Regions from separate parts of the Neptunomonas sp. ABH4_499 genome, predicted to be linked through region 2. Evidence: predicted binding sites of a transcription regulator. Region 2 holds the regulator's gene; the other holds the start of a gene.
The links. Region 2 encodes FNR, which switches genes on or off when oxygen is low (the NO sensors DNR and NnrR bind a similar motif). Its sites were predicted from a motif close to TTGATNTANATCAA; they were not measured.
Positions count from the first base shown of each region.

Region 1: a site for FNR is predicted at 3,320-3,333, ahead of ACXAF9_RS03625 (histone deacetylase family protein). Genes of this name have one in related genera too.

Region 1 covers NZ_JBSWXK010000003.1:56,649-72,262, reverse strand. The annotation lists gene ACXAF9_RS03635 (carboxylate--amine ligase) at 1-1,129, opposite strand, end outside; gene ACXAF9_RS03630 (polysaccharide deacetylase family protein) at 1,160-2,170, opposite strand; gene ACXAF9_RS03625 (histone deacetylase family protein) at 2,293-3,216, opposite strand; gene ACXAF9_RS03620 (response regulator) at 3,502-5,109, shown strand; gene ACXAF9_RS03615 (acyltransferase family protein) at 5,142-6,284, shown strand; gene ACXAF9_RS03610 (hypothetical protein) at 6,382-6,534, shown strand; gene ACXAF9_RS03605 (VOC family protein) at 6,629-7,063, shown strand; gene ACXAF9_RS03600 (2-hydroxyacid dehydrogenase) at 7,109-8,056, shown strand; gene ACXAF9_RS03595 (MFS transporter) at 8,174-8,845, shown strand; gene ACXAF9_RS03590 (MFS transporter) at 8,830-9,366, shown strand; tRNA gene ACXAF9_RS03585 (tRNA-Arg) at 9,401-9,476, opposite strand; gene ACXAF9_RS03580 (flagella synthesis protein FlgN) at 9,851-10,351, opposite strand; gene flgM (flagellar biosynthesis anti-sigma factor FlgM) at 10,359-10,670, opposite strand; gene flgA (flagellar basal body P-ring formation chaperone FlgA) at 10,782-11,489, opposite strand; gene ACXAF9_RS03565 (chemotaxis protein) at 11,555-12,499, shown strand; gene ACXAF9_RS03560 (CheR family methyltransferase) at 12,521-13,369, shown strand; gene flgB (flagellar basal body rod protein FlgB) at 13,671-14,072, shown strand; gene flgC (flagellar basal body rod protein FlgC) at 14,075-14,509, shown strand; gene ACXAF9_RS03545 (flagellar hook assembly protein FlgD) at 14,528-15,208, shown strand; gene ACXAF9_RS03540 (flagellar hook protein FlgE) at 15,264-15,614, shown strand, end outside.
Region 2 covers NZ_JBSWXK010000005.1:67,263-82,876, forward strand. The annotation lists gene hrpB (ATP-dependent helicase HrpB) at 1-2,245, opposite strand, end outside; gene ACXAF9_RS06570 (adenine phosphoribosyltransferase) at 2,311-2,853, opposite strand; gene ACXAF9_RS06575 (hypothetical protein) at 3,029-3,652, shown strand; gene fnr (fumarate/nitrate reduction transcriptional regulator Fnr) at 3,903-4,676, opposite strand; gene hemN (oxygen-independent coproporphyrinogen III oxidase) at 4,771-6,162, opposite strand; gene ACXAF9_RS06590 (sulfite exporter TauE/SafE family protein) at 6,255-6,917, opposite strand; gene ccoS (cbb3-type cytochrome oxidase assembly protein CcoS) at 6,914-7,135, opposite strand; gene ACXAF9_RS06600 (heavy metal translocating P-type ATPase) at 7,162-9,645, opposite strand; gene ACXAF9_RS06605 (FixH family protein) at 9,695-10,216, opposite strand; gene ccoG (cytochrome c oxidase accessory protein CcoG) at 10,263-11,687, opposite strand; gene ccoP (cytochrome-c oxidase, cbb3-type subunit III) at 11,819-12,712, opposite strand; gene ACXAF9_RS06620 (cbb3-type cytochrome oxidase subunit 3) at 12,709-12,900, opposite strand; gene ccoO (cytochrome-c oxidase, cbb3-type subunit II) at 12,907-13,527, opposite strand; gene ccoN (cytochrome-c oxidase, cbb3-type subunit I) at 13,547-14,977, opposite strand; gene ACXAF9_RS06635 (alpha/beta family hydrolase) at 15,321-15,614, shown strand, end outside.

The DNA.
Region 1 (15,614 bases), on a different contig from region 2:
CAAAATAGTGGCTTTTAGGACGAATAAACGCCACTAGATAGCGGCTTAGGTCTTTAAGCGGTGTGTTGATGTATTGCTTATCTTGAATCTTATTTGGTTGAAGTAATACGCGGATCAAGCGTTTGGTTTCAGGGATCATAAATCGACACTGAACCCCCGCCTTGGGAGTGGGGGCGTTGACCGGTTGGCCGGTAACGGCATCAAAATAGAGCTTAGCCATTTTGGCACCGGCGTGATAGGCCAGTGGATAACTCCCCCAAAAGCGACCGTTAATCTCCATTAATACCGCTTCACCGCTTTGCTCATCAAAGCGGTATTCGACCATCGCAACGCCTTCCCAATTAAGCGACTTTAACAGCGCCTCTGATTTTTCAAACAGGGCGTGGTGATCGTGGTTATCAAGGGATTCGCAGTAGGTTGAATACCCGCCTTCGGGTGGCCATTCATGGATGCGTTTGTGTTGAAAACGCTGAATAACCTCGCCGTTGTGGATCAAGAAAAACTGACCTAAACCGTGCCCTTTATGGTAGATCTGAATCAATGGAAATTGACCGAGCGATTGGTAAGGGGCAAGCTTATGCTCAAGCTCGGTTAGGTTGTCGGCGTAGTCGGCTTTGATCAAAGGGAGTTGATGCGCTTGCAGTGTGTGAATCATCGCAATGGGGTCTGGCCATTTGATCACAACCGGATAGCTCAGTTGTGACTCAAGGCCTTGTAACGCATCTAAAGAGTGGATCTGGTAAGAGCGCGGTGTGGGCACGTCGCATTGTTTAGCCTGTTGATAAGTACTTTGCTTATCTAACACATTGGCCATGCGCGCTTGGTCCGGAAACATCAAGGGGATGGAAAACTGCTCTCGATGTTGATTGATCCATTGAATGTCATTTTCGGAAACGGCCAAAAAAGCATCGGCTTGGTAGTGCGCGATCAAGCTTAATAACTGCTCGATCAGTACTTCTTTTGGCGCGCGCTTGTGTTTGGCAAAAGTATATTTTGATGCCGCTCCCACCGAAAATCGCGAGCCATAGACGCCAATGACTCGTACCCCGTCCTCGCCCAATTCCCGTGTGATGCATAAACCGGTCGGCGTATCCATGCCCAATAAAATTAACGTTTTTGTGCGTTCCATCACATCACTCCAGATGGGCAGTTGTCAGGTTTAATACGACCAAAGGGTGTCGTTGAGTTTATTGTGTGCCGCTCGGATCAAGGCTTGTCCGTCATGCTTGGATCGAAGCGATGTGTTCACAGGCTCGGTCGGGGTGGTGTCCATTGAGACAAAATCGGTTGAGTAAAAGCGATCTTGGTTCTCATCCAGAAAACGGCAAAGGTGGGCTAAGCGGTTCTGATTGATTCGGTTTGGTTGTAACTTTGAATAGCGGAAATCTTTACGCTTAAAGTACTCGAACGGGTGGGTCAAAATCACCACACGTTTTACACCTTTGCGATGGGCATCCTCAAGAACGGCTTGGGTCTCGGGCCAGCTGCAGGAGGTTACCTGTAAGGTTTTACGATGCCCTTTACGGCTGGTCGGAAAATCAGCAAAGGTGGTGACGGGCAGCTCGGTAACGCCGCTGATGATCGCCTCATTATGTTCTAGGTGCAGGCGAATATCGTTTGGCGGGTAAATGCCAACGCCCACACTGGAGCTCCATTTAAATCCGGCTTTGGCAAAGCAGGGGTAGAGTTCGGGCTCCACCATCAAGCTGCCGGTGCGGATTGCGATCGGGGCATCCAACCCCCAGTCGGCGAATGCCGATTTGCCGATCTCTAGTACCGCGCTGACTTGCTCGAAGCTTCGCCCAACTAATGAATCGTTTTGCGGGAATAGTGGGTTCTCTTGCAGGCGCTTACCGTCATACACTGCCCACACGGGGTGGGTGTGCAGCTGAATATCATGATGGGGTTTGATGCGCTCGACGTATTGGCCCATCTCCTCAAGGCCAAAGTGACATCGGTTGATCGCCTCAACGAAAAACACCGCTTTGGTGTTATAGCGATCAAAGGTTTCCAGCATAAAGCCTAAACCGTGCTCTTTACCCTTGATGGCTCCCGTCACAACAGGGGCTGATACCGGTGATAAATCGGGTTGGCTGAAGGCGCCAGCAATGGAAAATTCGGTATCAATGGTAATCAGCACTTCGGTGCGCGCATGAGGAGGCTTATACATCGTCTCTCCGTTGACCGTTTCGTATAAGTGAGGGCAGAACCCATATCCGTATGGGAGCTAATAGTAGCATTTGCCCTGTGACGAAACACCCCTTATAGAAGAAGGGGCATGTCACCGGTGCATCAGTAACCCGCTAGGGTTTCTAGGTGGGCTTCAACGCTGAACGCCAGCGAGATCGGGTTATACCCGCCCTCTAATACCGAGACGATTCGGTTTTTGGAATAGGTGCGGGCAACGTCCATGATCAGACGTGTGACCCAGCGATAATCCTCTTCATCCAGATTGATATCGGCCATCGGGTCTTCGTGGTGGGCATCAAACCCTGCCGAGATAAAAATCATATCTGGCTTATGGTGTTGAAGGGCCGGTAGCCAGCGGGATTCGATCAACTGACGAAACACCTTACTGTCGCTGTGCGCTTCCATTGGGCAGTTGATGATGTGATCACGCACGATGTCCGCGTAGCGCTCGGGGTAAAACGGGTGCTGAAAGCTCGAGCACACCAACACATCGGGGTTATCTTTAAAGATATCCACCGTGCCATTACCGTGGTGAACGTCAAAATCCAAAATCGCGACCTTGTTAACCTCGGGGTGTTCAAGCGCTTGCAAAGCGCCGATCGCGACATTGTTATAAAAGCAAAACCCCATCGGATGGTTATGCTCAGCATGATGCCCCGGCGGGCGTGTGGCGCAAAAGGCGTTAGTGCTTTTACCACTGAGTACTCGGTTGGTGGCCAAAATCGAAGCCCCTGCTGCAAGGCTTGCCGCGTGCAAGGAGTCTGGGCAAAGGGCCGTGTCGTCGTCAGTGTAGACTACGCCTTCACTGGGTTGACGCATCATTAAACGCTTTTGGTGCAGCGGCGCATGGGCTCGCTCGATTTGATCCGGCAAAACGTGCACCGCTTGCATCTGTTCAAGCTGTTGGATCAACCCGGTTTTTTCCAGCACTTTACGGATCGCCATCAGGCGAACAGGGCTTTCTGGGTGCTCTGGCCCCAAATTATGAAGGGTACAGTCGTCGTGACTGATGAAGGTGGTTGTCATTTTATCTTTATAGCTATAACCGTCTAAGGGATCAGTCTACTGAAAAAAAGCCAGCAGCGCGTCTATGCATTGGTATGAATTACGTAATGCATTACTCCGTTTTTTGATCTGAGTCATAGGCGGGCTTGGCGGGTTGCCTTAGTATGACTAGACAGCATAGAACTGATTAAGCACCGCACGCCCACCCTCGTCGGTGCTTTTTTTTGTTGTATTCGGTACTTTCACATCCTCAAATGGCCTCTTATACTGATTAGTAATCAGATATTTAGTAGGAATCTTGAGTCAATGGTCGATTATTCACAAAAGCGCGTGCTGCTGATTGAGAGCGTGGGCAACATGCGTGCGACCATTGTGTTTATTCTTCGCCAGCTTGGCATTCAAGAGATCCTACCCATCAGCTCCCACCTTGAAGTCTTTGAAACCCTTCAGGAAAAGCAGTTTGACTTGGTGTTACTGGGTCACAACGCCCGTGATTCCTACACGGGACTGCAACTATTAGAAGAAGCCCGCTACCGAAAACTGATACATCCTTCGGCCTGCTGGGTGTTTATGACCAGCGATGCCTCGCAAGAAACGGTCTTGCATGCACTGGATAGCCAGCCGGATCTGCTCATTGGTAAGCCTTTTAGCGCCTCCGAGTTAAAACACCGATTGGATGTCGTGCTTGAGCGTAAAAAAGCGCTTGAGGCGGTGCATCAAGCGGTGTTGGTGGGGAATCTCAATCAAGCGGTACGCTTGTGTGATCAGGTCGAGGTTGTCGGTAGCAATTACGATTATGTTCAGTTGATGAAAGGGCAGTTGTTGCTGCAAATGAACCGCTTTGAGGAGGCCGAGCATTTCTTTAAGCACCGCTTTTCCCGTCTTAACGAAAAAGAGAGCGGACCGTGTTTGGCACAAGCTTACATTGGACAAGATCGGTTAACGGATGCCAAAAAAGTCCTGACCGAGAGCATCGCAAAGTATCCGTTGTTTATGCAGTCCTATGATTTATTGACGGATGTGCTCGAAAAAAGCGGCGATTTGCAAAACGCACAAGAGGCGATTCTTGCAGCAACCGAGCAATCACCGCAAAGTTTGCTGCGTCAAATGCGCTTAGGAAAGCTTGCGGTATTTAACAAAAGCTTGGATCAGGCGGACTTGGCGTACAGACGATCCATCGTATTAAACAAGACCAGTTGTTATCGCTCGGCCGAGCCTTTTCTTCGCCTTGCCAATGTGAAGCGCATGGAGATGAAAGGTCAAAATGAGCGCCACCAGATCAAACTCTTTAATGAGGTCGAAGGCTTACTCAATACCGGCGGTTTTCAGTTTCCACATGATGCGGCGTTTAAAATGCAAAGTACGCTGTTGCGAAGCCAAGTCAGTTTGGACATGGGCGATAAGGAGCACGCCAAACAGTTGGCGCAAAAAGCCCAGTCGATTGCCAAAGAGCTTGGCCAAGAGATTGATATTAAGCGCAGCCTAATTGATGTGTTAGGTGACCCAACCCCTGTACTTGAAAAAGCCAGTGATGAGCCGGTGCCGGCCACCGCGAAAAAATCGGCTACTCATAAGCGCGACCCAGAGATGAGCCAAAAGGTGAATCGTCTTGGGGTGTCCCATTACAATGCGGCCAAAACCGCGCAAGCCATTCGATATTTTGGTTTGGCCATCGAGCACGATGCGAAAAACGCAAAGGCCTTGTTGAACTTGGCTCAGCTGTTTCTTGAAAGTGCGGTTCAGCAAACCGACCGCCGCGAAGAGCGACTTAAAATGGTCCAGCGCTACTTGCGATTAACTCAGCGTATGGCGCTAGAGGGCGAAGAGTTAGCCAAACGTCAGCTGCTTGAACAATCGCTTGAAACTGACCTGCAGCGTTTACCCAAAGGCAGTTTAGGGGCATTATTAAAATAACCGAACCCTAATGGATTAAATGGAGTGTTGTGGTGACCAAGGATGTCCGCTCGCCGGCCGGTTTACCGAATCAAAATTTCTCGCTGTATTTAGATGTGGTGCGCTTACTGGCGGCACTCTTGGTGCTTTTGTACCACTCCAATTGGCGAACCCTGATTACCGAGAATGTCCCGATGGGTGGCTATGGTCACTCGGCGGTCATCGTCTTTTTTGTGCTCTCGGGCTTTGTGATCGCCTATGTCACCGATCAAAAAGAGAAAACGCCCAACCAATATGCGGTGAATCGCTTAGCGCGGATCTACTCGGTGGCGATCCCCGTCTTACTGCTGACCCCGCTTCTAGATTTTGCTGGTGAGGCGATGAATCCTGACTTCTATGTGGATAAAACCACGCATGATCTTTGGTATGTGCGCATCATCAGCAGTGCTTTGTTTTTAAATGAAGTGTGGTTTGTCTCGATCATGAGCTTCTCGAACGTCCCTTATTGGTCGCTCTGTTACGAGGTCTGGTACTACGTTTTATTTGCCGCTTTCGTCTTTTTAAAAGGCAAAACCCGAGTCGCGGTGATCGCTCTGCTGTGCTTATTTTTAGGCCCCAAAATCTTACTCTTGATGCCGCTCTGGTTAGCGGGTGTCTGGCTCTATCATGCCAAAGCCGCGGTCATCTCATACCTGTGGGTTGCGGTCGCGTTATGGAGCGCATCCATAACGGCTTTTGTCTTGTTTCACCACTTTGATGTTCAATATCAAATTGCCAATTGGCTGCGAGAGGTCGGCGGTGAATGGCTATATAAGCAGCTGACCTTCTCGAAGTATTTTTTGAGTGATTATCTGTTAGCGCCGATCATCGTAATCAATTTTATGGCGTTTCGTCGCATAAGTGCGGACCTGCCGGAACTCTCAAAAGGCTGGGTGAATGCCATCCGCTATGCATCGAGTTTTACCTTTATTCTTTATCTATCCCATCAGCCGTTAATGCAGTTCTTCGGTGCTTTGGTCAGTGGTGATCCGGATGATGTGAGCACCTATTTTCTGGTGATTGGGTTAGTGTTTGTCAGTGTGTTTTTCCTAGGGTTTATCACGGAGCACCGCAAACGAGATTGGAAGGCCTTGTTCGTGGCGCTCTTTAATAAAGTGGCGCGTCTGAGGCTCCGTAAGGCTGAAGCGTCTGCTTAGGCTCAATACTGATCAATCCAGTTGTTAAAAAATGCTATAAAATAGGCACAGATTAACCGGAAGTGATCAGGTTAAACACGGTATAGTGTCGAATGCCATGAATCTGATTGAGATGCTGTATTGCTTCGGTTCAGTCTCGTGGGTTAATCCCGATGCTGAATCAGTACCGAGCACAATGGCCTCAAACACGGGTGCGTGTCGTGCTGGGCGTATCGCTGCCGTTAATGGTGATGGTTGCTGGATCTATTAAAGTTAATAATGCTAATGATCAGAATTACTCGATTTTTCGTTAATAGATGGCACGCTAATCTGATCTTTTATAAATAAGATTAAAGAGTACCGTAATGAGCCAATCCACTGCTATCCCTCCGTTTCATTTAGCGTTTCCTGTTCGTGAGCTTGAAGAAGCCCGTGCCTTTTACGGTGATGTTTTAGGTTGCACCGAAGGCCGCTGTTCACCGGGGTACTGGTGTGATTTTAACTTTTACGGCCACCAGATCGTTGCACACGTTGCACCTGAGGAGTGTGGATGCAACGCGATGAGCGATGTGGGCTCCCACAAAGTACCAGCGCGTCACTTTGGCGTCGTGTTGCCGATGGATGAATGGCACGCGTTGGCAGAGCGCTTAACGAATAAAGGCATCGACTTTATCATCAAGCCGTACATTCGCTTTAAAGGCGAAGTGGGCGAGCAAGCGACGATGTTTTTCTTGGACCCATCCGAGAACGCTATCGAGGTAAAAGCCTTTGCCAATATGGAGTCGCTCTTCGCTAAATAAGAGTGCTAAATACTTGGGCTAAATCTTTTAGGAGTGCTATCGGCTGTGTTGATCCCCTTTTTGTGCCCCAACGCGTATCCATTTGAAGAGGCTTGGCTTACGGCCTTAAATGATGCGATTTCTGATGTGATAGCGGATGCGACCGTTTTGCCGCTTAATCAGATGAGCGCAGCACAAAAAGCTGAGGTCGGACTTGCGATAGTGGCGAACCCCAACCCCGCTGATCTTACGCAGTTACCTAACCTTAAATGGGTACACAGCGTTTGGGCGGGGGTAGAGCGCCTTCTGGCGGATTTACAGCACTCCGATATTGAGATTGTTCGTCTGGTGGACCCTGCACTTGCTGACACCATGGCTGAAGCGGTGTTGGCGTGGACGCTCTACTTACACCGACAAATGCCCTTGTACCGCCAACAGCAAGAACGCCAACAATGGTTGGAACACGACTATACGCCGGCCTCTCAAAAGCGCGTCTCGCTGTTGGGGCTTGGCGAGCTTGGTCAAGCCAGTGCCAAACGCTTGGCCTTAGCGGGTTTTCAGGTCGCAGGTTGGAGCCAAAGCCGTAAAGCGCTTTCGGGTGTAACGTGTTACGCCGGTGATGAGCTGCCCACCATGCTAGCAAGCACCGATATATTAGTGATCTTATTGCCGCTTACGCCGAGTACTCGCTCGCTGGTGGATGAAAACTTACTGAAAGTCCTCCCCACGGGCGCATCCCTGATTAATTTTGCGCGTGGGCCGATCATCGATGAAACGGCTTTGAAAAACGCGTTGGATACCAAAACCATCGATCACGCCGTGTTGGATGTGTTTGATCAGGAGCCACTGCCCAAAGAGGCTTGGCAATGGGCTCATCCAAGCGTGACTGTGTTGCCCCATATTTCTGCGCCTACGTCGCGCAACAGTGCGGCAAAGATCGTTGCTGATTACATCGCACGTTACCAAGCAACGGGTGTGCTGCCGCCGACTGTGGATAAACAGCGTGGTTACTGATCTGTCCCCATTGTTTTTAGCCCCGTTTGAATCTGCACGCGACAGCTTCTCTCTGGCAGCATCGCTTATTTGAGGCGGCTTATCTTCTGTAAGTGGTCAAGATGAAAAGGGATGTGTGTGGAAAAGCGATCACTCTTATTAACGGCGTCAGTCGGTTGTGCGCTGACGATATTGGATACCAATCTTGTTGGGGTTGTCCTTCCGAGTATCACGGCCGAGTTACAGGCGGATTTCTCCGAAATGGCGTGGGTTCACAGCAGTTTTCTACTGAGCTTTGCCTCACTCCTGCTGTTTGCAGGTGCCATGGGGGATCGGTTTGGCCGCAAGCGGATCTTTATGATGGGTGTGTCACTCTTTGGGGTAGCGGCGTTTTTATCAGGGCTTGCGGTCAACATGACAACCTTGATTGCCGCACGCGCGTTGCAGGGCGTCGGTGCGGTGTTAATTCTGGTTGTCCTAAAGGCGCTGGAGGATTCCCGAGCACCCAAGGCAGGTCGCTTTGATTGGAAAGGAGCCGGTATTTTCAGTACCGCAATGCTGCTGTGTGTCTGGAGCATCATCAACGGCCCATTAATGGGGTGGGGCAGTACGCCTGTTATCGGGGCGGCACTGGCGGGTGGCATTGGGTTGTTGCTCTTTGTGTACAGCGAGCTGTCATCCGTTAACCCGATGTTGGAGCTGCGACTGTTCAAGTCCTACACCTTTGTCAGTGGTGTGATCGCCATGTTTGCCTATGCGGCCACCGCTCAGGTTATGGCCGCGATTTTCCCTTTGTGGCGCGTCGGTTAGCGCTACGGGTAACGTCTCATCAGTTGTTAGCCATTGGCTTGTTGGTGATTGCCTTGGGTAATGAAGCCCTTGCGTTCGTTGCAAGTGGTGAGTCGACCTGGTTGTTCTTTATGGGCATGTTCCTATTGGGAGCCGGTGGCGGGTTGATCAATGGCGAAACGCAAAAGGCCATTTTAGGTTCGGTCGCTAAAGAGAAAGCCTGCATGGCTTCAGGCGTAAGTACCACAGCCCGATTTGTCGGCATGCTGATCGGTTATGCCGGTTGGTCGGCGGTACTGGCAAACGGCATTAAAGAGGCATTGAACACACGGTTGTGCCATGACGTTTCGTGCTCTTTAGACATTAAAAGTGTGGAGTGGGTTGTAACTGGGCAATTTCGAGAGCAAGGGCAGTCAATACTGGATCAAGGACTTGCGATCATCAGCTATAAAGCGGGCTTTGAATGGGTGTTCTACGGTGCTGCAGGTGTGGCCTTAATGGCGGCGCTGATTGCGATGAGTGCACGTACACAACATCGCTAAAAATGACATCTTCCCGTTAGGCCATCTAACAAAATGGCCTCCCCGCAGGGACTCGAACCCCGATCTAAGCCTTAGGAGGGCCTCGTTCTATCCTGTTGAACTACAGGGAGGAAGGGGTGTGATTGTACGGATTTTTGAATGAAATTAAACCCTTAGAATCATTCTATGTGCCATATTTGAAGAGCTATCTAGTTCAAGCATCACCTCCTTCAGCTCAAGCTCTGTTCTATTAATATATTTCTAAAAAAGATAGTATGGCTTGATACCCCGTTACGTTTAGGGAAGCTGCGAATAAGTCATTTCCGTAAGCATTCGGCCAAAATATCTTATTGAAAGTAAAGGATTTAATTATTCGTGGTTGTCGAGTGGAGGACTTATTCGCAGCTTTCCTAGTCAATGCTCCCTCTTATTTATATGTTTATGAGGGCGACAAGATAAATGTATAGGGCGTTGAGTTAGCCGCTTTTCTAGGCTCTTTAGAGCCTTACGCTTTCCCAATATGCGATTGAGAGCTGTAATTGCCCTTAGAACCTTTGGCGTTGTACAAAGTATTACCTTGTTTTTGGCCGTGGCCTCGCATTAAGCCCATCAGTTGATCAAGGCTTTTGCGGTTGCGCATCAAGATTAATTCGTTGCGCTGGTTGGCGTCCATAACATCTTTGAGTTCCGCTTCGAGCGTACTCCACATCTGGGTGAACGCGTCGCGAGCGGTAGGGTCAGGAATCTGAGCGGTTAACGCGTCGATTCCTTTACGATCAACACTGACACCGGCTTGGGTCATGGCATTCGCACGGGCAGTGTTGTTTTTATCAAATGACTGAAGAAGGGTGGCTTTCTCACAAGCGCAATTGCGAATCGCATCGATGTCGCGTGCAACAAGAGCATCCTGCTCGGCATCCAGTTTCTGCTTAAGCTGCTGTAAAAGCGCAATGCCCTCGGATGTGAGGGCATGCAGATTCTGGAGGATAGAGGGCGAGAAAGCCATGGTGTGATTAACCCATCAACTTGTCGAAGTCGAGCATCTTACCCGCAACGCGCTCTGCGTCGACCTGGTAGGAGCCATCTTCGATAGCGGCTTTCAGGCGCGCTACTTTCTCCGAATCAATGTCTGGTGTGTTCGCGATCTGTTCGTCCGCCGCTTTAAGAGCAAGCGCTGTATCGCTTAGCTCAACGGTATCTTGGCGAACTGGTGTTGTTGTCGCAACTTGGGACGTTTCAGACGTGCCCGTTGTTTTCTGTGTCGTGATCTTGTCACGCGCTAACAGTGCTTGTTGAGCACTGGAGCTGTTGAAATCGATAGCCATAAATTTAACCCTCTATTTAGTTCCTACTCCATTTAGCGGCCTAGGCTTAAAGAACTTTAGAGAAATTGTACATTTTCTTTACAATGCTAAAACTGTTGAAAGTATAACCACTTACGGCTGGGTTGTCACACGTCCACGCCCCAGAACATAAGCTTTTATCACTTTTTGTGAGCGTGAATTCATTACCGAAATTTGCTCACCTTTAGCACCGTCTTCAAGTGCAACTCCTTGTGTGCGGATGGTCAGTGCACCGCGCCCGGCTTCAATCATGACGCTGTGGCCTTTTTGAATCAGCATGGGCGCTTCCAACGTGGAGGGCGTCAGGATCGATTTATCCGAAATGGTCCGTCGAGCCACATACCCCAGCACTTCTGCGGGGTCTTTAAAAAAACCTCGGTTTAGCTCGGTCACATCCGCTTTGTGAAAAATCAGATCGGCGCTGCTGATGGAAGTTCCCCTTGGGATGGTGCGTTTAGCGAAGGCGACCGGCAGATTGATGGCCACTTTGGCTAAGACATATGTGTGCCAAGTGGTTGGGTCGTTACAGGACACACGCAAGCTTAAACGCCCCCCAGATGGGATCTTCGGCTCAAGCGGAATCGACAAATTTTGACATTTTCGCTGATTTATCCCTGCGTTTATCGAGTTTATGTCTATAGTGATATCAGCTTTGGGAAAAAGTGTGCCGTAATGGCGCTGGAGTGCCGAGAAGACTTGTTCTTCCAACGAAATACGGGCGGCGGCATGCGTTGGCGAAATAAAAACGCTAAATAAGACGCTAAGTGTGCCGACAATTAAGTAACGAACGATAAAACTCACGGGCTGGCCTGTCTTACAGGGGTTCGTGGTGCCACTGATTAGTGACATTGGATTTGGTGTAGATCATGTCAGGTATTCTAGATACTGTAAACCTGCGTACCCAGATGGTGGGGCAGAACCGATTAGAGCTGTTGCTGTTCGGGCTTCAGACCGAACAGATCTATGGTATTAACGTGTTTAAAGTGCGGGAGGTTCTGCAATGTCCAGAACTTACCGAAGTACCACGTTTGACCACTGCCATCAAAGGTATGGCTCATATCCGGGGGGAAACCATTCCGGTATTGGACTTATCCGAAGCGATTGGCCGACCTGCTGTTCCCAAAGAAGATCAACGTAAATGCTTCTTGATTGTTGCGGAATACAACAAACGCACCTTGGCGTTTTTGGTTCGCAAAGTCGATCGTATCCTTAATACGCATTGGGATCAGATCATGGCTCCGCCAGCTGAGATCGGTGTGGAAAACTACCTAACGGCTGTCTTTGAGCACGAAGGTAAATTGATCGAGATCTTGGACGTCGAGCAAATCTTGGCTGACTTGTACCCAATGAGTACAGCGGTCAGTGAAGAGATCGCGACCAAAGAGGTGAAAACCAAAGCGGCTGAATACCACATCTTGTGTGTGGATGACTCCAGCGTTGCGCGGAACCAGATGAAGCGCACCTTGGAAGATTTGGGCATCAAGGTCACCACCTGCAATAACGGTGCGGCGGCTTGGAAGTTGCTCAAAGACTTAGCCGAGCGAGAAGTGGATATCTACGAGCACTTCTTGATGCTGATCTCCGATATCGAGATGCCGGAGATGGATGGTTACACCTTGGCGTCGATGGTTCGAGAAGACACGCGTATGGATAAGATGTTTATCGTCTTGCACTCATCGCTCAGTGGTGGCTTCAACGTGTCCATGGTTAAGAAAGTAGGTGCGGATGGATTCCTGGCGAAGTTCAACCCAGATGACCTTGCAGGTGTAGTGGTAGACAGGATTCGCAAGTTTGAAAAGCAACGCGGATAAGCGAAACTGATGAGTATCTCTATGACTGATCCACTTGGCAGTTTTACGATCTCCAAGGATGAATTCAAGCAGTTCAGTGAGTACTTGGAAAAAAGTTGCGGCATTCTTTTGGCCGAACATAAACAGTATTTGGTGCAAAGCCGGTTAGGGAAGATCATGAAAGAGCAGTCCATGAGCTCTTTGGATGATCTTCTTCGTGCATTAACGCGTGCCGGTAATGGGCGACTTAAAGAGCAAGTCATCGATGCGATGACCACCAATGAAACACTGTGGTTTCGTGACACCCACCCCTACGACCTCCTTAAAAACCAACTCTTACCTGAGCTGCAAACCAAAAAAGGGATGCAGCGGCTTCGGATTTGGTCGGCGGCGTGCTCAACCGGGCAGGAGCCTTACTCGATCAGTATGATTCTGGATGAGTACAAACAGGCTAACCCTGGGGCATTCCCATCCGGTGAGGAGATTCTGGCAACCGATATCTCATCCCATGTGTTGGCTCAGGCGCGCTCGGGTGAGTACGAGATGCTGGCTTTGGGGCGCGGGCTTGATAAAGGTCGCTTACAAAAGCACTTTAAAGCCACCGAGCGAGGCTCTTGGGTGATCAACCCGGTTATTCAAAATCGAGTGCGCTTTCAAAGCTACAACTTGATGAACGATTACAACTCTTTGGGTCAGTTTGACATTATCTTCTGTCGAAATGTGTTGATCTATTTCTCCTCTGAGTTGAAAGCCGACATCCTTAAAAAGATGCGTAAACAGCTTGCCCCAGGCGGCTATCTCGTTTTGGGGGCTTCTGAATCCATGACGGGCCTCAATGATTTTTATTCCATGGTGCACTGTCGCCCTGGGATTATCTATCAGGCGATTTAGACGCGAGCTAGCGTGCGTAATCAATTGGAAAAGCCAGGCGATGTGTCTGGCTTTTTTGTATCTGCCCGTTGGCAAGTAGCTCGATGGTTGGTCTGGCTGTTGCCGCTTGGGTAAGTGTTAAAAAGTAGGGCGGCAAACAGGCCTGTCGCTGCGAGTAGCCAGAGCGGCAGGCCCTTGCCGCTTTATCATTTTGAACGTTATTCCTCCTGCCTTATCTCTTATAAAGTTTAGTAAAAACATTGGTTTATGTTTTTGGCATCCTAATTGCTTTATATCTTGCAAGCATGATTAGGAGGCAACAATGGCCATCAGTTTCGATAAAGCACTTGGGGTACACGATGAAGCATTAACGCTTCGGACTAAGCGCACCGAAATTTTGGCCAATAATATTGCCAACGCAGACACCCCAAACTTTCAGGCCCGCGACATTGATTTTCACGCCATGCTTAAAGGTGAAATGAGTGTTAACTCGCCATTGGCGCTGGCCGAGACGGATACGGGGCATCAGAGCGGATTGATTGATCCTGATTATGCCGCCGATTTGATGTATCGCATGCCTACTCAACCGTCAGTCGATGGCAACACGGTTGATGTACAGCAAGAGATGGCGCGCTATACCGAGAATGCACTTGGGTTTCAGACCTCGTTTGATCTGTTAAATCGTAAATTCAAAGGCCTGACCTCAGCGATTAAGGGTGAATAACCATGTCATTAACGAACGTTTTTAACATTGCCGGTTCCGCCATGAGCGCCCAAACCGTGCGCTTGAACACCACCGCCAGCAACATGGCTAACGCGGACAGTGTGAGCTCCAGTGTGGATGAAACGTATCGTGCTCGTAAGCCTGTGTTTCGTGTAGAGCAACCAACGCTTGAGCAGGTTCATGACAGTGACAACGGCCTTTTGCCGGGACAGGGTGTTGAAGTGGCTGGCATTGTAGAGAGTGATGCTCCGCTTCGTATGGAGTACAATCCTGGGCACCCAATGGCCGACGAAAGCGGCTATGTCTATTACCCAAACGTGAATGTGGTGGAAGAAATGGCGGACATGATCTCAGCGTCCCGCGCATTTCAGATCAACACTGAAATTATGAATACGGCTAAGCAAATGGTTCAGCGTGTGCTGACCATCGGCCAATAACCTAGATAGGTTGCCACTATGTCTGAGATAAACAACAACGTCAGTGCTACATCGGTCTACGACCAGATCAATGCGGCCAACCAAGAGTCGAGCAGCAGCTCGTCTTCATCGGAAACGTCGGACAGTCAAATGTTCATGCAGCTGATGATTGCTCAGCTGCAGAATCAAGACCCGACCAGCCCGGCCGACACGGCGGACTTTATGCAACAAATCTCAAACATGACGATGGTCGAAAGCATGACAGAGCTGACCTCGACCATGACTGAGATGAGTTCCGAAATGATGGCAAGCCAAGCGGCGTTGCAGGCGTCGTCGATGGTTGGGCAGCAAGCATTTGTGCTGACCGATCAAGCCACGCTGACCGAAGGTGGTGTGATTGAAGGCGCTTACTCGCTGGATACCAGTGCTTCTAATGTGACGGTACAGATCTACGACTCAACCGGAACCTTAGTAGATAGCTGGTCAGAAGGTGCGCAAGCGACGGGCGAGCATTCGTTTGCTTGGGGAGGCGGCAGTAACGCTGCGGGGAATTACTCCGTTGTGATTCAACAGCAAAGTTCGGACGGCACAACATCGCAACTGGATTCTTACATTGGCCATACCGTTAACAGCGTAACGTTGGGTCAAAACGGTATTGGTATGAAGGTGAATACCGACGCAGGTGCTTACAGCACCAACGACATTCTCCAATTGGGGTAAATACACACCAGCCTCGATGGGGATCGGGCGGTAAAGGGTAATAGAGGGTAAAATTATGGCAGGTTTTAACACAGCAGTAACCGGTATCAAAGCCGCTACAACCGATCTGGACGTTGCCGGTAATAACATCGCCAACTCCAGCACCGTAGGTTATAAAGCATCGCGTACCGAGTTTGGTGATATTTATGCCACCGCAGTAGTCGGTGCAGGCTCCAGTAATAGCCCAGGCTCGGGTGTAACGGTTTCGGACATTGCGACCGACTACAGCGCCGGTACCATCGAGTTCACCAACAATAACCTGGATTTGGCGATTAACGGCTCGGGCTTTTTCCAGCTGAAAGATTACCAAGGTGGCACAACCTATACGCGTGCTGGTGCCTTTGAGCTAGACAGCGATGGGTTTATC
Region 2 (15,614 bases):
CTGTGAGGCGCTCTGGGGTTAGTTGATCCATCGCTTGCATCTGCGGCCAAGTTAAGCGCGACTGCAGCGCACTTAACAGGTCCACTCGTTCAAGGTCCGCTTTGGTTTTAACATTCGCCAAAAAGGGACCGAGCCAGTCATCGAGTTCCGCAAGCAGAGTTTGCTCAGAAAAATCAGGCCATTCAAGGCCTGTTTGTTTTAAGGCATTTAAAGGCTGATCTTGATGGAGTGTGCTGATTAACTGCGCGCGTTTAAGCCAAGTTTGTACCTTATCTGTTGGGCGTAAGGCCGATAGACCCGCTTCTTGAAGGTAGGAAACAACCGCTTGGGTGATGGTCTCTTTAGGCAGGTTTTGGACCTTCTGAGTTCCAAGAAGGTGCGCGCCAAAACGTGTTTGTTCCTCGGCGATCAGTTTGTGAGTACGTGTACACCAATGAATGTGGGTTGTGGTCTTGATCTGATCTTTAAAGAGTGAAACCACATCGGACTCATCAATGGGGCTTGCCATCATTACTTGATCAACGGCTTGGCCTTCGCGTTGGCGGCTTTCGGCAATGGCGATCCACTCGCACTTCGCAAGCGAATCGCTTAATGATACTTCGGCTTGGCGACCATTGGTTAGGCGAAAGAGTCCAGGTTTAATCTGCTTGGCGACGCGATCTGGCCACGCCAACGCGACTAACGCCCCAATGGTGTCAGTGATATGTATCGTGGGGGCATCAGGGCTTTTGGGCGCTAAGCGAGTTAGCCGATCGATGGATTGCTTAATTCGTGCACGTAAGGCTCTAGGCTCTTGCTGGCCCGCGAGCCAATCAAGTCGGGATTCAATGTGAAGACCAAGCTCGGGAGTTGGGTCTTTCTCTTGTAAAAGGGCGGCGAGCTGGCAACCCAGCTTTGTTTGGTTCAACGCCACGGCACTAAGAACCAAGTGGGCCAATCTTGGGTGTAAGGGCTGCTCAGCAAGCTTCTCGCCATGTTCGGTTAGCACTAACTGGTTGGTTTGTGGGTTCTGTTTTAGGGCGCCCAGTTGTTGGAGTAAGTCACACGCTTGCTGGAAGCGGCCAGGGTTTGGGGTGTCTAGCCAATCAAGCTCATCGAATGTGCTGCACCCCCAACGAAACAGCTGTATGGCCAGCGGGGTTAAGTCGGCTTGGGTAATCTCAGGTGGGGTGAAGGCGCCGCGGCTTTGATGGAAGGATTCATCCCATAAACGGTAGCACACACCGGCCTCTAAGCGGCCCGCACGGCCCGCTCGTTGTTTACACGCTGCGCGCGAGGCCTGTATGGTCACTAAGCGATTCATGCCCGTTACCGGGTCGTACAAGGCTTGGCGTTGAAGGCCTGCATCAATAACAACGCGTATCCCTTGTATGGTTAAGCTGGTTTCGGCAATGTTGGTGGCCAAGACCACCTTTCGATGCCCAGTCAGGGCGGGTTGTATCGCTTTTTGCTGATCCTCAAAGGGGAGGTCGCCATACAGGGGCGTAACTTCTACCGTATCGCCTAAGGCGGCTTTTTGAAGCGCCTCTTCAACACGGCGAATTTCACCTTGCCCAGGTAAAAATACCAAGATCGAACCTGCCTCATCACTCAGTGCTTGCTGAACGGTATCGGTGACTGCTTTTGTCAGTTCCGAAAACGTTGGGCGACGTGACGAGAAATAGGGCTTGTACCTTACCTCGACAGGGTAAGTACGCCCTTCGCAGAAGAGTGCTTTAGCATTGGGTAAAAAGCGGATGAGTTGATCATTATCGAGCGTCGCCGACATGACTAACACATGAAGTGGGTCATCTTCCTCACGAAAAAAGTCACGACTTTGCTGAACCAATGCAAGGCCAAGGTCAGCATCTAAACTGCGCTCATGAAATTCATCGAAAATCACCATGCCGGTCGACTCTAATGAAGGGTCACTTTGCAGCATTCGAAGTAACACGCCTTCGGTAACGACCGTAATTCGGGTGTCTTGGCTGGTTTTTGACTCAAAGCGCATCCGGTAGCCCACTGTTTTACCCACCGGTTCACCCAGAAGTTCAGCCATGCGAAGCGCGGCGGACTTTGCGGCTAGGCGTCTAGGTTCGAGCATCAGTATCGATTTTTTCGAAAAGGCCGGGTGCGCTAATAAAGCCAAAGGTACTTTGGTGGTTTTACCAGCACCAGGTTCTGCGTTAAGGATCAGCGTGTGATGGGTGGATATGGCTTCAAGAAGCTCTGGAAGCACCGCATCGATGGGCAATGATTGCGTCATGATATGTCAAAGATGAGATATACAGCAGGCCAAATGCGACCTGCTGTTAACGAGCCTGGTATGGCTTAAAGCCCTTCGTAGGCCAGTAAGGTAAATACAGGAATGCCGGCATCTTGAATGCGCGCCGAGCCCTGCAAGTCGGGAAGGTCGATCATCGCGGCGCTTTCAATCACTTCGGCACCGAGTTTTTTGATCAGGGTGCAGGCCGCTAAGATGGTGCCGCCTGTAGCAATCAGATCATCAAAGACCAGAACTTTGTCGCCAGCAGAGACGGCGTCTTTTTGCATCTCTACAACCGATGTGCCGTACTCTAAGGTGTATTCTTCGTGAATGGTTTCACCCGGCAGCTTGCCTTTTTTGCGGACCAATACCAAAGGAAGCTGCATCTCGTACGCCATGATCGAAGCCAGCAAAAAGCCGCGTGCATCGATGCAGGCAATGTGAGTGATTTCTGTTTCCATGTAGCGTTGGATAAACGCATTAGCAACCATCCGAAGTGCTTTAGGATCTTTAAAGATAGGCGTAATATCACGAAACATCACACCTGGCTCTGGCCAGTCTGGTAATGTACGGATTACAGATTTGACGTAAAACTCGTCATAAGACATGGATGGTTGACTCCTGAAATTACGTGGCAAATAGGCCACTTACAAACACAACCGCTAAGTATATCGGGTTCTTGCGAGTGCGCAAAATACGGTATGCATCATCCGACTGTCATTTGGTTTCGGTAACGTCTCAGTGTGGATCGCTAAGTCTCGAATAATAAGGAGCACAAAGACGATGAGCGCGTTTGAACAAGCGTTTTTAAAACACTACCTCACCTTTGGTTTAGGCTCGATGCCCAAGTCCGATGTGGATGCATTGGTCATGCACTTATTGGATAAGCACGGTTTGGATGGCTCGCCGCCGTTAGCGGTATACAGTCATCAGGCGGTCAGCGAAATGTTAAAAACCCCTGTGTCTAAAGTGAAAAAACTGCGTTATGACGCGGCGCTCAAATTTGGGGGAGATATCGAAGAGGAGGCGAAAGCGCGCCTGTTAGCCTCGTTGGATCGCGCGGTGTTTGAGCTTGAACAAGACCGTATTCTTTTAATCATCGAAGATATGCTGGCCAAACATTGGTTGCAGGGGCAGCTAAAAGCGCAGCAGCAGGTGTTTGATTTTTCGCTCAACTCCGAAATGATCAAGGTCTCGGCCGAGGGCTTATTTACTGTACTTGATGTCGTGTTTGATTCAGCGGAAGTGGCTGAGTTTAAAGAGGGTTACGAAAGCGCCAAGGAGATTCAGGATAGGGCGGAACGCCAAGCCTACTTTAAAGGCGTGTTGCGTCGTTTTGTTGAGTCGGCGGCCAAAGCGGCTGGTGCCGGTGTATTGGCTACCTTGGTTACTCTGTTAGGATCTTGAAATTACAGGTAAGTACTTATGTTGACGCAGCTCAATGTTTTTAAACCTGAATAGAGGTTTAATGGACTCGTTGGGTTACACAGAGATGGCTACTCTTTGTGCAACATTAGGCGCCGGGCACAGGGAACTGCCCGGCGTTTTTTATTGTGCCTAACACACATGCGAACTTGTGAAGATTGTGTTTTCGTTGATCAATAAAAAAGCCCTGATAACAATGCGTTATCAGGGCTTTTTTATGTTGGGTCTCGATTTACAGCGTGAGTGTTTGTGCTTGTTCCTCTTCTTCACCTACGCACTCGCCAGAGGCAATCATGAGCTCGTCCATATCCAGTAGGCGAATCTCTTTGCCATCGACTTCAAGGAGTCCGTTTTTCTGGAAACGCGTAAAGATTCGGCTTACCGTTTCGACCGCCAAACCTAGATAGTTACCGATCTCGTTACGAGACATAGACAGACGGAAATTGCTTTCAGAGTAACCACGGGCTTTAAAGCGTTGGGACAGCTTCAGTAAGAAGGTGGCGATGCGCTCCTCGGCGTTCTTTTTCGAGAGCAGCAGCATCATTTGCTGATCTTCACGGATCTCTTTACTCATGGTGCGCATCACTTGGCGACGTAACTCAGGCAACTGCCCACACAGGTTGTCCAAGTTATCGAATGGGATCTCGCACACGGTCGTGGTTTCTAAAATCTTAACCGAGATAGGGTACTCTTGGTGATCAAAGCCGCTCAAGCCAACCAGCTCGCCAGGGAAGTAAAAGCCAGTTATTTGCTCTTCACCTTCATTGGTAAGGGTATAGCTTTTCACGCTGCCTGCCCGAATGGCATACACAGATGTAAAACCCTCACCTTGATGGAACAGGTGCTCTCCTTTTTTCAACGGACGACTTTTATCGATGATGTCATCCAGTCGATCCATTTCTGTCATGTTGAGTGACACGGGTAAACAGAGAGAGCTCAGGCTGCAGTTGCTGCAATGAGCTTGGTGAATGCTGCGAAGTTTCCCTTCTTTGGCGGTATCAGTCATGACCCAATCCTGTAAATAGTGGTAAAGGTTTTCGATGGATTCATCAAAAACCCTACAGATTATGTACCAAATAATCGTTTGTTTGAATGGTATATTAGATAATTCTTGAAAAACTCTGCACCTTTTGAGCTTTCGGTATGTAGGCATCAAATGCCATACAGATGCGCCTGATTAACAAGCGCCCTGCCGGGGTAACGAACAGTTTTTCAGGGCTACGTGTGATCAGCTTATCGGCTTCAAAACGCGCTAGCTCTTCTTCGGCATCAAAGAAGTAGTCTTTAAAACACATCCCAAATTGCTGCTCAACATGTTGAATATCCAGCTTAAAGTGGCAGATCAATTCGGTGATCACGTGACGACGGATGTGATCGTCTTGATGTAAGGTCACACCACGGCGTATGGCGTGCCCGCGTGTTTTGACCGCGTTTGCCCATGCATCTACTTCGTGTTCGTTTTGGTAGTACACATCGCCAATTTGGCTGATGGCCGAAACGCCCATCGCTACCAGATCACATTGTGCGTGTGTCGTATAGCCTTGAAAGTTACGATGCAGGTGGCCTTCGCGCTGCGCTTTAGCAAGCTCGTCATCCGGCTTGGCAAAGTGATCCATCCCGATGTACACATAACCGGCTGCCAGCAGTGTGTTTATGGTGGATTGCAGAATTCGCAGTTTTTCCGATGGAGAGGGCAGAGCTTCTGCATCAATCCGACGTTGTGGGCGAAAGCGCTCTGGCATATGGGCGTAGTTAAACACCGATAACCGATCTGGACTCATCTTAATCACCGTCGAGAGCGTTTTATTAAAGCGCTCAAGGTCTTGATGGGGTAGGCCGTAGATCAGATCCATATTGATGGATCGAAAACCCAGTCGGCGCGCTTCATCAAGAATGGCTTGTACCGATTCGATGCTTTGTTCGCGATTAACGGCTTTTTGCACCACAGGGTCTACATCTTGGATACCCAAGCTTATGCGGTTAAAGCCGATCTTTCGAAGGCGAGCTAAGGTGTCGAAGGTGACCTCGCGCGGGTCAATTTCGATGGAGTAGTCACCCTCGTCGTCATCGCGTAATCGAAACGCCTGACGAAGCTTGTTCATTAAGGCTTCCATTTGATCATCACTGATGAAGGTGGGGGTGCCGCCGCCCCAATGAAGCTGGTCAACCAAACGGTTTTCACCGTATAGGGCTGCCATCTGATCGATCTCTTTGAATAAGGTTTCTAGGTAGGGCTCAGCGCGATCTCGATTACGAGTAATCACCTTATTGCAGGCGCAGTAGTAACACACGTGCGCACAAAACGGGATATGCACGTAAAGCGAGAGAGGTGCGCTTTTGTCCGCCGTTGTTTGACCGGTTGTGATCAAGGATTGAGGGGTTAACTCTTGATCAAACTGTAACGCTGTGGGGTACGATGTATAACGAGGACCCGCTAGGTCGTATCGGTTAATAAGGTCTAGATTCCAAGCGATGGCGGAAGGTGATGACACGGGAAGCCCCCTTACTGCAGTAGAGTGGCTCTATTCTAGAGAAGCTCTGACACCAAAACCTTGATACGGATCAATGTTCGCTGGGCAGGGTGTTAATTTTCGATTAAGCTAAGCCAGCCTTGCCATGGGAAAGAAGCCAAGCCCATCAGTATCACCAAAAGCCCAGAAACACGTGGCATCCAGGATGTTTGCATCAACTGCTTGATGTTGTGCGCGATGAGGCCCGTGGTCAGCATGGCCGGCAAAGTACCTAAGCCAAAGCACAGCATCAACGTTGCGCTACTGACGGGGTCGCTAGCGCCAGCGCTCCAGACCAAAGTGCTGTAAATAAGACCGCAAGGCAGCCAGCCCCAAAAAAAGCCCAGTAACATGGCCTGTGGCAAGCTTTTTACCGGCAGCAAGCGGCTCGCAGCTGGTTGAATCAGAGACCAAAGCCCTTGGCCTGCTTTTTCGAGATAGGTGAGTGCTCTCCACCACTGGCCGATATAAAGTCCCATCAAAATCAGCATGAGCGCGGCCAGTGTACGAAGCACCAAGGCTGAAGTCATTGATTGACTGAATAACCCTAACGAGCCCACCAGTAAACCGGCGAGTGTGTAACTGAAAATGCGGCCAGCGTTATAGCCCAATAGAAAGCGAAAGTGGTTACCTGAGAGTGCCATTGAAGCAGCTATACCGCCACACATCCCCAAACAATGGGTGCTGCCAAGAAAACCTAACAGAAGTGCCGATACAACCGTAAGGTCAAAACTCATGAAGTCGCGTCCGGCCCCTGCGCGTTCGAACTCTCTTTAGGTGAGTTTGTGGCGGCTTTATCCTTAGGGATCAGGTGTTCATCGTTTTCAAACAAAATGCTGTGCGCAGGCGATTCCAGATCATCAAACTGCCCTGTATTTACGCTCCAAAAAAATGCCCAAACGGCGATGCCTGCCAGTACGATGGCTAATGGAATCAAAAAAAATAAAATCTCCATAGGGGCCTCTTTGGTGAGAATGCTTGTTAGCGCGTTTGCTCAATCAACGGCGCCACCGAGCGCGGTTGCGTATTATGTACAAGTTTGGTTTTCGATAATCGTAATGCGTTGCCCACTACCACTAGAGAGCTAGCAGACATCCCAATTGCAGCCATATAGGGGGCGATGAACCCGGTCGCGGCAAGCGGGAGTACCAACACATTATATCCCAGTGCCCACGCAATGTTTTGACGAATGATCGCGCGTGTTTTTCGGGCAAGCCGAATACCTTCGACCAGTCGGGTTAGATCGCTACTGATCAAAACTGCATCGGCATTGGTTTTGGCTAAATCGGTGGCACCGCCCATCGCAATCGATGTCTGCGCGCCGGCCAAAACCGGTATGTCGTTAATACCATCGCCCACCATGATGACATTCGCCCCCTCGGATTGGCGTTGTTGCACTATATCTAGCTTCTCTTTCGGGGAGACGTTTCGATGGATGTGTTGAATGCCAAGCGTTTGCGCGACTGATTCAACGGTAGGGGAGTGATCACCTGTGAGCAGTTCAACTGTTAATCCTAACGAGTGCAGGGTTTGGATGGTGCTTGCCGCTTCGCTACGAATCCGATCACTCAATCCAAACCAAGCCATAGGGCCTTCTTCGCTACAAAGGAGCAGCCACTGACTTGATCTGTCCGGCGCGCTATCAAGTTCAAGGGTGCCTCCGCACAGCTGCGATGCGAACACAGGCTTACCGATGCGGTAGCGCTTCCCTTGGATAACGCCCTCAACGCCTTCTCCGACGGTTGTCTCAATCTGTGTGGCGGACTCTTTTGCAAACGGCTTAAACGCTTTCGCGATGGGGTGCTCGGATTGCGCTTCGAGTGCCCCTGCGATGGACAGAGCAAACTCAGAGGTGATACTTTCGATTGGCTGTGTATGGGAAAGCGATAAATTGCCCTCAGTCAGTGTGCCTGTTTTATCAAAGATGATGTGAGTTGCTTGCGATAAACTTTCAAGCACGTGACCGCGAGTGATCAGTAAGCCTTGTTGGCGCAGTGTGCCAGTGGCGGTGGTTAAGGCGGTGGGTGTGGCCAGTGATAACGCGCAAGGGCAGGTGACAACCAAAACGGATAGGGTAATCCAAAACGCATTGGCTGGCTCAATTTGCCACCATATGGTGCTCACAAGTGCTGCAGTGATCAACACGGCTGCGACAAAGCGACTGGCAACGGCATCGGCAATCTGAGCAACTTTGGGTTTTTGTTGCTGTGCACGGTCCAGAAGGCGAACGATCGCGGAGAGGCGAGTATCCGCACCTACTTCGGTGATTCGCACTTTAATGGGGTTCTCGACATTAATCGTACCACCCACGACGGTATCGCCTGTTTGTTTGCGGGTGGGTAAGTATTCGCCGGTCAGCGCTGATTCATCAATGGAGGAGTGGCCTTCGGTTAAAACACCGTCGGCTGGGATGGTATGGCCTGGTTTAACCAGCACAAGATCCCCAGGTGTCAGCTCAGTCGAGGGGATCAGGGTTTCGCACTCGCCGTTCAGTCGGGTCGCACTGGTGGGTATGAGGTTCAGTAAGGCATTACCGGCGCGGCCTGTTCTGTGACGGGCTTGCATCTCCAGATAACGGCCAATCAACAAGAAGAAGGTAAACATGGTGACGGAGTCATAATAGACCTCGCCGGTTTGAAACACTGTTGCCCAAACACTGGCCACATAAGCGGCGCCAATCGCAAGGGACACCGGAATATCCATGCTCAGGTGGCGCGTTTTTAGGTCGCGAAGAGCGGCAATAAAGAACGGCCTTGCTGAATAGAGCACAACAGGGGTTGCAATGATTAAGCTGGTCCAGCGTAAGAAGGCTTCGTATACCGGCTCGATCCCCTCCAGGGCGCCCGCATACAGCGCCATCGCCATCATCATGGATTGCATCATGCCAAGGCCTGCAACGCCTAAACGACGGATGGCTTTCTTCTTCTCGGTTTCGAGGATCTGCTCCTCTTTGTCCGGATGATAAGGGTGTCCTTGATAGCCGATCTGATAGATGGCTTTCATCAGCTGACTGAGCGTTGTTTTATCATCATCCCATCGCACCCGCGCACGATGGTTGGTTAAGTTCACACTGGCCGATTCAACACCGGCTTGCGCTTTTAAATGATGCTCCAATAACCAGACACATGCCGCGCAGGTGATCCCTTCGATCACCAACATAGCTTCCTTGATAGAGGGCTGTTCTGGGTCGGGGTAGGTGACAAAGCCTGTTTGCACCGATGAACTGTCGTACAGGGCAAGTTCGTCCGTAAGCTCAGAAGGGAGCGCTTTGCCGCTGATTTCTGGGCGGATGTTCAGATTGGATTGGCGGTGTTTGTAAAAGCCGTCTAAACCGCTTTCAGCGATCATCTCGGCGACGGCTTGGCACCCCAGGCAGCACATTTCACGCGGCTGACCTTGGATTATCGCGGTAAAATCACTGCCTTTGGGGATGGCTTGTCCGCAGTGAAAACATGAATTACTCATTCAAACACCTAACCCTAAGCCTTTTGGAGTCATAGATACCTTAAGGCGACTACTGGACGGCCGTTGGGGTCATAAGTACTTCTTTGCCAGCGTAAGGTGGCTGAATCTCTTGTCGAAGGTGCCAGGCTTGATCTTCAGGGAAGAGGAACAGAAAGCGCTTACCCTTTAGCTCAGATGTCAAAAAACCGCTGTAAATGGGCTGGCCGGGTAGGGCTTTTAATGTGATCGCTTGGTCATATTGCTGGTGGGTTGGGTGAACAACATCCAGCGTTAAAGTTGCAGGCCACTGCTCAAAGTCACCGTTCATCACGACTTGAACATCACCTGTTACATCATCCATGCGCACTTCGGCCGTTAGGTTGTGCTCGATGGCGTTCTGGTTTTTTTCGGAGTTGACCTCGTAGCCTCGGGCGATGCGGTAGTAATCATCCTTTACCACGCCATCCATCGTCACAATCGATAAATACAAAAAGACAAAGCCGTAGATAAACACGGCGATGAGTGGGATCAATAAAAACCATAACCAAGGCTGTTTGTACCAAGGTTTTATGGCGTCTTGTGCGTCTGTCATACATCTAACCTTATCAAAGGCGGCTAATGCGCCACCTGCTAAAACACTATCGGCTTTGCAGCGGCCCGATAAACCGGTTTTCTTTGGTAATCTCAATGCCGCTGCCATCAATGGCTTGGGCGGAGATTTTTAAATCAAAACTGCCTTTGGCGAGTTGATCCTTATCAACGGAGCAGCGAATTAAAACTTCGGCCAGCTCCCCTGGTGCCACTTTAATCGTTTTGGGCGCGAAGAGCTCGATATCAACGCCCGCGGGGCCAACCGCCGAAAGGGCATACTCGTGAGCCGCTTGCTCTTTATTGGCCAGTTTTAGCGTGTAAATGTTTTCGATCCGATTATTAGTGGCCTCAACGTACAACTGGCCCCGGTCTCGGATCAGTTCCAGTTCGACCGGTACGCGTGTACCTAATGTATAGGCAAACGCACCACACATCACTATAAGGACCGCAAAATAACCAATCAGGCGCGGGCGGAAAATGTGGGTTTTCTTGCCTTCAAGCTCATGTTCGGTGGTGTAGCGCACTAAGCCGCGCTCGTAACCCATTCTGTCCATGATGTCGTTGCAGGCATCCACGCAAGCGCCGCAGGCGATGCACTCATATTGCAGGCCATCACGAATGTCGATACCTACAGGGCATACGTGAACGCAATTATCACAATCGATACAAGCGCCAAGCTCTAGCGTGCTTGGATCAGCACTTTTTTTGCGTTTGCCGCGTGGCTCACCGCGTTTCTCATCGTAAGAGATGACCAAGGTGTCTTCATCAAACATCACGCTTTGAAAACGGGCATAAGGGCACATGTAGATGCATACTTGCTCGCGTAGCCAGCCGGCATTGGCATAGGTGGCAACGGCGATAAAGCCGATCCACCACGTTTCCCAAGGGCCTAAGTTCCAAGAAAGCAGGTTAGGGACCAGTTCACGAATAGGGGAGAAGTAGCCTACAAATGCAACGGCCGATGCCAGTGCGATAATGAGCCATAAAACGTGTTTTAGGGTTTTCTTTTGCGCTTTGGAGAGTGAAAAAGGCGCTTTGTCCAACTTCATGCGGTGGTTGCGATCCCCTTCGGTGATGCGCTCCGCCCAGATGAATAACCAGGTCCACACAAACTGTGGGCAAGAGTAGCCGCACCACAAGCGCCCAGCAAAGACCGTCACGAAAAAGAGAACAAATGCGAGAATAATCAGCAGCCACGACAGCAGCATAAAATCTTGTGGCCAAAAGGTCAGGCCAAAAACATGAAATTGACGATTAGGGAGGTCGAACAGTACAGCCTGGCGGCCATCCCATTGAATCCAGGAGAAACCGAAGAACATCACCAGCATGAAGGCGCCAGAGATGATGCGAAGGTTTTTGAATAAACCCTTATAGAATTTGACGTAGATGTGTTCGCGCTTAGCGTACAGATCGTAGCTGTCGTCTTTGGGTTTCTTTGGGTCTGTTACATCTTTTACGGGTATCTGGTTCATGCCTGTGCTCGCAAGCTGAAACGTGGATCGTTTAAAAACGATATTTATTAGATATTTTTAATGTTAGCACGCTCCTAATTGAAAAAGGCGATAAGAGATATCTTATCGCCTTTTGTCTTGATGGTTGTCAATTACTGCTTAGACAAGCTGTAAACATACGCCGAGATCAGTTTGATCTTATCTTCACTCAGAAGGTCTTGGTGCGCTGGCATTACGCCGGCACGACCTGCACGAATCGAGTGGGAGATATCTTCAAAACTGCCGCCGTACAACCAAGTATCGTCCGTTAGGTTAGGCGCGCCTAGCATCTGCATACCGGTACCATCAGGTGCGTGGCAGGCGGTACAGAACATATCGAACTGTGTTTTACCGCGAGCGGCCATTTCGGCATCCGCTTCAAGACCGCTTAAGCTGCGAACATAGCTTGCCACATCACGTACGCCTTCTTCTTGTAGGACTTCGCCCCACGCAGGCATCGCACCTTGGCGACCGTGAGTGATGGTTTGCACAATCGTGGCTGGGTCGCCACCGTACAGCCAATCGCTGTCAGTCAGGTTAGGGAAGCCATACGCACCGGTAGCCGCTACGCCGTGGCACACAGAGCAGTTGTTCGCAAACATACGTGCACCCATGCGCAAGCCTTCGGCGTTGTTTGGATCTTGCAGTTCCTCAATGGACAGAGCCGCATAGCGGGCAAAGGTCGGGCGGTACACCTCTTCGGCGTGCGCCATCTCTTCTTCCCACTGGCCAGCCGAGGTCCAACCCAGTAAGCCTTTAAAGTTACCAAGGCCTGGGTAAAGCACTAAGTAGACCAAACCAAAGATCACAGTGCCCATAAAGAGCATAAACCACCAGCGCGGTAACGGGTTGTCGTATTCGGCAATGCCGTCAAACTCGTGACCTAAGGTCTCTTCGGTTTCCTCTTTATAGGTTTCGCTTTTACGCGTCTGAATGAGCAGCCAAGCGCATCCTAAAATGACTGCTAGGGTAATGACGCTTACCCACATGCTCCAAAAAAAGCTCATTTTTCGATTCTCCTGTCACTGGCGATCTCTCGTTCGGTGTCTTGCTCCTCTTTGTCATCTGCAAAGGGCAGTTGAGAGGCCTCATCAAAACGCTTCTTGTTACCGGGCAGTAGCACCCAGATAAACAATCCCACGAATGTGATGAGCATGATCACCGGAATGAAAGGGCCGTAAACATCGTAACTCACAAGTCTTTACCGCTTATTGTTGTAGACAGAATGGGTTTTACCCAACGCTTGCAGATACGCCACCAGAGCGTCGATCTCATATTTGCCTGAGACCTCCTCTTGTGCGGTTTCCATCTGCTCGGCGGTGTACGGTACGCCCAGCTTTTTCAAAGCGGCCATCTTTTTAGCGGTTTCCGCGCCCGTTAGCTGGTTATCAAACAGCCAAGGGTAAGAGGGCATTTTGGACTCAGGTACGACGTCACGCGGGTTATACAAGTGGGCACGATGCCAGTCGTCGGAGTAACGTCCACCAACACGCGCAAGGTCAGGACCGGTACGCTTAGAACCCCAAAGGAAAGGGTGCTCCCAAACGTGCTCGTTCGCGGTAGAGAAGTGACCGTAGCGTTCGGTCTCGGCGCGAAATGGACGAATCATCTGGGTGTGGCAAACGTGGCAGCCTTCTTTGATGTAGATATCGCGACCTTCCAGCTCAAGTGCAGAGTAGGTACGCAAACCATCAATCGGCTTAGTGGTTTGGGCTTGGAAAAACAGAGGGACAATCTCTGCCAAGCCGCCACCGCTGATCACTAAGATGATCAGAAGGATCATTAATCCAATGTTCTTTTCGATCGTTTCGTGTTTGATCATGATTTTAGCTCCTTACCACTTATGCCGCTTGCGCCGCTGCATCAGCAGTCGGTGCGTTGCTGTTCTTGCGAACGGTTTGCCAAGTGTTAAAGGCCATCAACAACATACCCGTTACCCAGAACATGCCGCCAATCCAGCGCACCAGGTAACCGTAGTGAGAGGCTTCTAGGGCTTCAACGAAGCTGAACATCAGTGTGCCGTCTTCGTTAACAGCACGCCACATCAGACCTTGCAGAATACCGTTAACCCACATCGCACAGATGTACAGAACCGTACCGACGGTCGCTAACCAGAAGTGCGTATGGATTAAGTTGACGCTCCACATCTGAGCCTTACCAAATAGGCGAGGGATCATATGGTAGGTCGCACCGATGGAGATCATCGCAACCCAACCAAGAGCGCCGGCGTGAACGTGGCCGATGGTCCAGTCCGTGTTGTGAGAAAGCGCGTTAACGGTTTTGATCGACATCATCGGACCTTCGAAGGTCGACATACCGTAGAAAGACAGGGATACAACCAAGAAGCGCAATACAGGATCCGTACGCAATTTATGCCATGCGCCAGATAAGGTCATCATACCGTTGATCATACCGCCCCAAGAAGGCGCCAGAAGGATCAAGGACATAACCATCGCAACGGACTGAGTCCAGTCAGGCAGAGCCGAGTAATGAAGGTGGTGACCACCGGCCCACATGTACGTGGCGATCAACGCCCAGAAGTGGACGATGGATAAACGGTAAGAGTAGATAGGACGTTCAGCTTGTTTTGGTACGAAGTAGTACATCATCCCGAGGAACCCAGCGGTCAGGAAGAAGCCTACAGCGTTGTGCCCATACCACCACTGAACCATGGCATCCACAGCGCCAGGGTAAACAGAGTAGGATTTCCACATGCTCACAGGCATTTCCATGCTGTTAACCACGTGAAGCACGGCAACCGTAATAATGAACGCCATGTAGAACCAGTTACCGACATAAATATGGGAGGTCTTTCGGTTCTTGACAGTGCCTAAGAACACAATGGCATAGCTGACCCACACCACTGTAATCAGAAGGTCGATTGGCCATTCCAGCTCGGCATATTCTTTAGCGGACGTAATGCCCATCGGCAGCGTAATGGCTGCGAGCACAATGACCGCTTGCCAGCCCCAGAAGGTAAACGATGCCAGCGCATCGGAGAACAACCGGGTTTGGCAGGTGCGCTGTACAACGTAGTAAGACGTTGCAAATAACGCAGAACCACCGAATGCGAAGATAACCGCATTGGTGTGAAGCGGACGGATCCGTCCGTAAGTTAGCCAAGGAGTGTCAAAGTTCAGTGCGGGCCATACCAGTTGGGCTGCTATCAGCACCCCCACGGACATGCCGACGATGCCCCATACCACCGTCATAATGGCAAACTGGCGCACAACTTTGTAATTATAAGTTGGGTGTTCAGTCACAGTGCTCATGTTAGGTTCTCATCAAAGCTCAGTTTTACAAATAGAGTTCCAAAATCATTATCTGGAAATAAATATGCTCGTTCAACGCAGCCAAAAACAGGTTTTATGAGTGATTAATTGGAACCCAAATAGCCATGCTTAGACTGTTTTATTGTCGTGTTTCGTTGAATTGACTATTTTTAACTTGCTGATATGTAAGGAATATTCTGTTTATTGGAATCCTTATTCAATTTTAACACAGAAGCTAAAAACATCATTTTGACCTTTAGTTCTGCGACTTTAGAACCAAGGAACTAGTCTATAATGCGTGGTTTGCTTGATCTGCATCAACGGGTTTTAAGGGGCGAGGAAAGTGTCAGTTAATGAAAACATGACGTATATCAAAAACGGTTTGCCAGTAAAAGCGAGGATTGTGCTGCTTCACGGTGCAGGGGCACCAATGGACAGCGACTTTATGGAGCAGGTTGCCTCGCTTTTAGCCAGTGAATCGATCGAAGTGGTACGTTTTGAGTTTGCTTATATGGCAAAAAGACGCATCGATGGTAAAAAGCGACCTCCGGCCAAAGCGACAACATTAATCCCTGAATTACAAGAACATCTTCAAGTACTTAACGACGATACACCTATGTACTTGGTGGGCAAGTCG